DNA from 2 places in the Weissella paramesenteroides genome. Region 1 is predicted to be linked to the other one. Evidence: predicted binding sites of a transcription regulator. Region 1 holds the regulator's gene; the other holds the start of a gene.

The links. Region 1 encodes HrcA, which represses chaperone genes, less so after heat shock. Its sites were predicted from a motif close to TTAGCACTCNNNNNNNNNGAGTGCTAA; they were not measured.
Region 2: a site for HrcA is predicted at 1,459-1,485, ahead of QRX23_RS07135 (co-chaperone GroES). Genes of this name have one in related genera too.

What each region holds. Positions count from the first base shown of each region.
Region 1 is NZ_CP130559.1:827,313-830,941, forward strand. It holds gene QRX23_RS04030 (SGNH/GDSL hydrolase family protein) at 1-477, shown strand, start outside; gene QRX23_RS04035 (CAP domain-containing protein) at 559-1,626, shown strand; gene hrcA (heat-inducible transcriptional repressor HrcA) at 1,740-2,765, shown strand; gene grpE (nucleotide exchange factor GrpE) at 2,785-3,351, shown strand; gene dnaK (molecular chaperone DnaK) at 3,407-3,629, shown strand, end outside.
Region 2 is NZ_CP130559.1:1,420,278-1,423,906, reverse strand. It holds gene QRX23_RS07140 (ABC-F family ATP-binding cassette domain-containing protein) at 1-1,312, shown strand, start outside; gene QRX23_RS07135 (co-chaperone GroES) at 1,519-1,794, shown strand; gene groL (chaperonin GroEL) at 1,827-3,449, shown strand.

The DNA of each region.
Region 1 (3,629 bases):
ATTCAACAGCGACTACAAGCGAATATTATCCGACTAAAGTCAAATAATTCTAATGTAGTAATCATAGGTATTTTGCCTTTTGAATCATATTTAAAAACGAAAAAAAGGCAATATCAGCTGCAAGAGATGCGAGCGGCATTGACAGAAGTTTACCAGAGCTTTGGCATACCAGTTTTAAGTTGGCAACAGGCAGGATTTTTTATTGGCTATTCTTCACTGAATGACGGTGTTCATCCGAAATACATGACTTATAGAAGAATGAGTACAACGATTATAAATTTTATGATTCAAAATAAAACTACTCAGCCAATTGTTTTAAAAAAGCAGCGGATTTTTGTATCAAATGGTTGGCAAACAAATGAACAAGGTTATCGGCAGTATGCTAAAAACAATATTTTACTGACAGATTGGCAAAAGATTGGTCATACGAACTATTATTTTGATCCAATTAATAAATCAGTGGTGTTTGAAAAATAATTTAAAAAATCGTGGACAAATAATGGCAAATAACGTCCTTGTATATAGCTCAATTAATGACAGTTAATACAGGAGAAGAAGATGATCCAAATAAAGAAATGGTTACCAATAACAATTATTACTGTTGCCATAAGTGTTACGTATCAAGAAATTTCGATGACTCAAATTTGTGCAGATAATAAGAACGGCTATATTAATCAGCGTTTCTATAAGGATAATGTATTGGCAAATGGCTATTTAAATGATGGTCAGCAGTGGTTCCTGTTTAAGGATGGAAGCAAGCAAATTGAAATCCAAAAATGGCAAGAAAATTATTATTATTTTGATCCCAAAACAGGGTTAAGGTCGGACGATGTGTTTAGGAATCAATGGGGTAATACTTATTATTTTGATAAGAATGGTATTGCTGTCTCTGGGTTTCAATTAATTTCCGGTAAAAAATATTATTTTGGCGATGATGGTACGCATTTTTTGCGCAAAAATACTTGGCTCAATATAAACGGCAAGCAATATTATGCTGATATAAATGGTGTTATTGTGAGTGGCGTTCAAAAAATTGATAGCAACTATTATTTCTTTAATATTGATACAAATGATTTGCGAAAAAAACGAGATTATATTTTGTCACAATGGGGTAAATGGTATTTAATTAATGAACTAGGAATCGTTCAAAGCGGGTTACAATACTGGGCAGGCGATAATTACTATTTTGATCCAGTGACCTTCTTAAAAGTCGAAAATCAAACAAGGAACATTAATAATGTTGACTGGTATTTTGATAATCAAGGTATCGGACATAAAAAAATTGATCAACGAATTGTGGAAGATATTACTTTTGCTGAATTAAATAAGATACGAAAAATGTATGGACGTCACCCACTGGTATGGGATAATCAACTCGCACAATTGGCACAAAATAGGGCAAGTCTCACAAATAAGACTGGTATTCCTGCAAATCACTGGCGTACACCAAACGAGGTGATAGGTATTGGGTGGCAGAAAGGAAATAATGTTATCATGGCTTGGTTTAATGAAACAAATATGTTGCCAAAAGGAACTCGAGGACATCATGATTGGTTGTTAAATAACAGTGTTACTAAGGTTGGTTTTGGCTATTCTGGTAATGTCATTGTTGGCAAGTCCAATTAAAATTAGCACTTAATAATAAAGAGTGCTAAAAGGTGTTGACAAGTTAACTTCAGGCGTGTACTATAATAACTGTTAGCACGAAGTAGTTGAGAGTGCTAAGGAAGGTGGCGCGTATGTTAACGGACAGACAGCGGCTAATATTAGCCACAATAATTCGCGATTACGCAAAAACCGGCAAAGCTGTTGGATCTAAAACGCTATTAGGTGAATTAGATTTGACAGTCAGTTCAGCAACTGTGCGAAATGAGATGGCACTACTAGAGGAATTGGGCTTGCTACAAAAAGAGCACACTTCATCGGGTCGCGTGCCTTCACAACGGGGCTATCGCTATTATGTTGATGAATTAATGCATCAACATCATTTATCAAAAGTTGTTCAACAATCATTAGAACGTGTGTTTAATCGTAACTTTCAGGAGATTGACGATTTGATGCAAACGATGGTAGATGAATTAGCGAGTCTGACAGGCTATACGGTTGTTGCTCTAAAACCTGAATCAGCTGATATTCGGCTTTCGGGTTTCCGCCTAGTACCAATAAATGGTCAGCAAATAATGGCCATTATTGTAACTAATGATGGACAAGTTACCAGTCAAAGTTTTAGATTGCCAGAAGGAACGTCTGTTCGATATCTTGATGATATGGTTGATTATATTAATAGAACATTAGTTAACCAACCAATTATTGAAGTATTAAGGACACTAACAGGTGATTTGCCTTGGCAAATGGAACGAACTATCCGTACACCGGTTGCGTTTTTACAACTGTTTGGTGACGTATTAGCGCGATCGATTCATGATAACGTATTTATTGGCGGTTATTTAAATGTTCTTGACTTTACTGTTGATTCAAGCTTGCAAGATGTCAAGCAACTATATCAGTTGCTTGACTCAGCACAAGATATGAGACGTGTTGTTGGAACTGCTAATGATGGAGTGATTGTACAAATCGGTGATGAAAATGGTAATGATTTATTGTCACCATATAGTCTAGTATCAGCCACATATCGTGTAGCACAGTATGGCGTTGGCGCAATTGCTATTTTGGGTCCAACATCTATGCGTTATGCTGACATGGTGAGTTTGGTTGATGCGTTCCGCAGTGCTTTATCGCAACAGTTACTGGAGTATTATCGATAGTTAGAAAAGAGGTGTTAACATGTCAGAAGAGAAGCAAACCCCTGAAGAAGAAATTGAGGTTGTCAGTGAAGAAGCGGATGTTGACACTGAAGCTAAATCTAGTGAGGCAGAAAAGCCTGAGCAAGAAACAGAAGCAGATCAAATTTCTGACCTAAAGGACAAAGTTGCCGAAGCTGAGGACAAATATTTACGTGCAGAAGCTGAGATGCAAAACATGCAGTCTCGATATGCTAAAGAACAAGTTCAAGCTGTTAAATTTGCAAACCAAAAATTAGCAGCTTCAATTCTACCAGCGGTAGATAACTTGGAACGCGCACTACAAGTAGATGCTGAAGATGGTGCAGCAAAGCAAATTAAGACTGGTGTTGAAATGGTTTATAAAACACTGATTTCAGCACTTGAAGAACATGATGTTAAGGCAGTTGGTGAAACTGGCGAAACATTTGACCCGAACTTCCACCAAGCAATTCAATCAGTACCTGCGGATGATGATCATCCTGCAGATACGATTGCAACGGTTCTTCAAAAGGGTTATGTCTTAGCTGATCGAGTAATTCGACCAGCGATGGTAGCTGTTTATAACTAAACAACTAATCATTAAATAATATATAAAAAATCTGATCAATAAGAGGTAAATTATTATGTCAAAGATCATTGGAATTGATTTAGGAACTACAAATTCTGCTGTTGCTGTTATGGAAGGTGGATCTCCAAAGATTATCACTAACCCAAACGGTGGTCGTACGACACCATCAGCTGTTTCATTTAAGAATGGTGAAACACAAGTTGGTGATACAGCAAAGCGTCAAGCAATTACAAATCCAGATACAATTTTGTCAATCAAGTCACACATGGGTGAAGCTG
Region 2 (3,629 bases), 590 kb from region 1:
CTTGTTGATTGTCTCTCATGATCGCTATTTCTTAGATCGTGTGGTAACTGAGATTTATGATATGCATTCTGGTCAATTAGACCACTATAAAGGAAATTATAGTGAATTTATGGCACAGAAGGCGGCTAAGATACTACAAGAACAGAAAGCTTACGATAAACAACAAGCTGAGATCGCCAAACTAGAGGATTTTGTGAAACGTAATATTGTGCGTGCTTCAACAACGAAACGAGCACAATCACGACGCAAGCAGTTGGCACGGATGAACCGCATCGAGGCGCCTAAAAATGAATCTGGCGTGGCACATATTCAATTTATGGCTGATGAAGATTCTGGTAATGAAGTGCTAAGAGTTAATGATGTGAAATTAGGTTATGACATGACACATGTTTTAGCTGAAAACGTAAATGTTGCCGTAGATAAGCAACATGCGGTTGCTTTGGTTGGACCAAATGGTGTTGGTAAATCAACCTTTATCAAGACTATTTTAGGAAAATTACCATTATTAGCGGGGAAAATAAAACTAGGAGCAAATGTTACAGTTGGTTATTATGATCAAGAGCAACAGATGCTTGATAGTAAAAAATCAGTTATCGATACGATTTGGGATGAACACCCCAAAATGGCTGAGAAGGATGTACGATCAATCTTGGGATCGTTTATGTTTTCTGGTGAAGCAGTAGAAAAGTTAGTCGCCGCACTATCTGGTGGTGAACGAGCCCGCCTTTTGCTGACTAAACTGGCACTAGAGCACGCTAACTTTTTGATTCTTGACGAGCCAACCAATCATTTGGATATAGATTCACGAGAAGTATTGGAAACAGCATTGAATGAGTATAATGGGACTATTTTCTTTGTGTCTCATGATCGATATTTCATTAATGAAGTGGCAACGGAAGTTATTGAATTGTCACCATCAGGTACACGCTTTTTTGATGGTGATTATGATTACTATCTTGAAAAAACTGCTGGCGAGAATGAAACTAAAGCGGATACCACACAGCAAACAACAATTGTTGAATCATCGGATGTGCAACAAAAAACGCTATCAAGGGCAGCTTTAAAAGATCAGCAACGAGAGCAACGGCGGTTAGAACGAGCTGTCACAGCATTAGAAGATAAAATGGCAGCTCTTACTGATGAGCGTGATACGTTAAATGTTGCCTTGAATGATCCTGAAAATGGGTCTGATTTAGCGAAATTAACAGAACTCTCAGAGAGAATAGCAGACCTCGATGCCCAATTAACAGAAATTGAGGATCAATGGACTGAAGCAAGCATTGATTTAGAAACATTTATAGCGGAAAAATAAATATTGGACATAAAGACTCAAAATCTTTCTCAATTTTGGAAGATTTTGGGTCTTTATGCGTCTTTTAACTTAATTTACTAAGATTCAAGCCAGTTTTAACAAATGTTTGCAAATAATAGGTAATGTGTTATTATTAATAGTGTTGATTAGCACTTTAACTTACAGAGTGCTAATAAAAGAAAAATAACCTGTGGAGGTCAGATAACATGTTGAAACCATTAGGAGATCGTGTTGTATTGCAAGTATCAGAAGCACCTGAGCAATCAGTTGGGGGAATTTTGTTAGCTTCTAATGCACAAGAAAAGTCAGTTACAGGAAAAGTAGTCGCTGTTTCTACACAAACAGTTGGCGACTTAACAGCACCAGCCGCTGTAAAAGAAGGCGATAGTGTTATTTTTGATAAGTTTGCTGGTACCGAAATTAGTGTTGACGGGGTTGATTATTTGGTTGTTCACGAAAAAGATATCGTGGCAGTGTTGTAATTTAAATAATTAATAAATAGAGGGTAGTAAATATGGCAAAAGATATTGAATTTTCAGAAGATGCACGTGCAAAAATGCAAGCAGGTGTTGATAAGCTTGCCGATACAGTAAAAACAACAATTGGTCCTAAGGGACGTAATGTCGTTATTGAGCAAAGCTATGGTGCACCTACAATTACGAATGATGGTGTGACAATTGCTAAGGCTGTTGAATTAGAGGATCACTTTGAAGACATGGGGGCTAAGTTAGTCGCTGAAGTTGCTTCAAAGACAAATGATATTGCTGGTGATGGTACAACGACAGCTACGGTTTTGGCACAAGCCATTATTAATGAAGGTATGAAGAACGTTACTGCAGGAGCTAATCCAGTTGGCGTTCGTCGTGGTATTGAATTAGCAACTGAAGCTGCTGTCAAGTCATTGCATGAGATGTCAAAGACTGTTTCAACGAAGGAAGAGATTACGCAAATTGCATCTATCTCTGCCGCTAATCCAGAAGTTGGTAAGTTAATTGCTGAAGCAATGGAAAAGGTTGGCAATGACGGTGTTATCACGATTGAAGAATCAAAGGGTATTGAAACAACGCTAGATGTTGTTGAAGGAATGCAATTTGATCGTGGTTATATGTCACAATACATGGTAACTGACAATGATAAGATGGAAGCATCATTGGATAATCCATATATTTTGATTACAGATAAGAAGATTGGTAATATCCAAGAAATCTTACCATTGCTACAAAGTGTTGTTGAGCAAGGTCGTGCTTTGTTGATCATTGCTGATGATATTACTGGCGAAGCTTTGCCAACACTTGTTTTGAACAAGATGCGTGGTACATTTAACGTTGTTGCTGTTAAGGCACCTGGCTTTGGTGACCGTCGTAAGGCACAACTTGAAGACATCGCCATTCTAACAGGTGGAACAGTAATTACTGATGACTTGGGATTGAGTTTGAAAGATACAACTGTTGACCAATTAGGACAAGCAGCAAAGGTTACTGTGACAAAAGATAATACAACAATTGTTGAAGGTAACGGTAATTCTGCAACGATTAGTGAACGTGTTGAAACCATTAAGGGTCAAATTGCTGAGACAACCTCTGATTTCGATCGCGAAAAGTTGCAAGAACGTCTTGCTAAGTTAGCTGGTGGCGTTGCTGTTGTTAATGTCGGTGCTGCAACTGAAACTGAGCTTAAAGAGCGGAAGTACCGTATTGAAGATGCATTGAATGCAACTCGTGCTGCGGTTGAAGAAGGCTTTGTTTCAGGTGGTGGAACTGCCTTGGTTAATGCTATCCCTGCCGTTGCTGCACTTTCAGAAGATGGTGACGTACAAACTGGTATTAATATTGTTAAACGTGCCTTAGAAGAGCCAGTTCGTCAAATTGCAGAAAATGCTGGTGTTGAAGGTTCAGTAATTGTTAACCAATTGAAGAACGAAAAGGTTGGCATTGGATACAATGCGGCAACTGGTGAATGGGCTGACATGATCAAAGCTGGTATTGTTGATCCAACTAAGGTGACACGTTCTGCTTTGCAAAATGCTGCCTCTGTATCTGCATTATTGTTAACGACTGAAGCAGTTATCGCTGAACAACCAAAGAATGATTCAGATGCGCAAATGCCTGCTCAAGGTGGTATGCCAGGAATGATGTAAACTGGTCTAGGCCTAAGAAGGCTACACACAGTTTGAGGTAAAATGGTAATGACTTTATGTAAGTCGTTACCATTTTTTTATGTCATAAAAAAGTAAAATAAAAAGGATATAAAAAGATAGACAATCGATTGGCAGAGAACTAAAATAGACCCTTGTAGAAATAGACCATTATGATTAAGA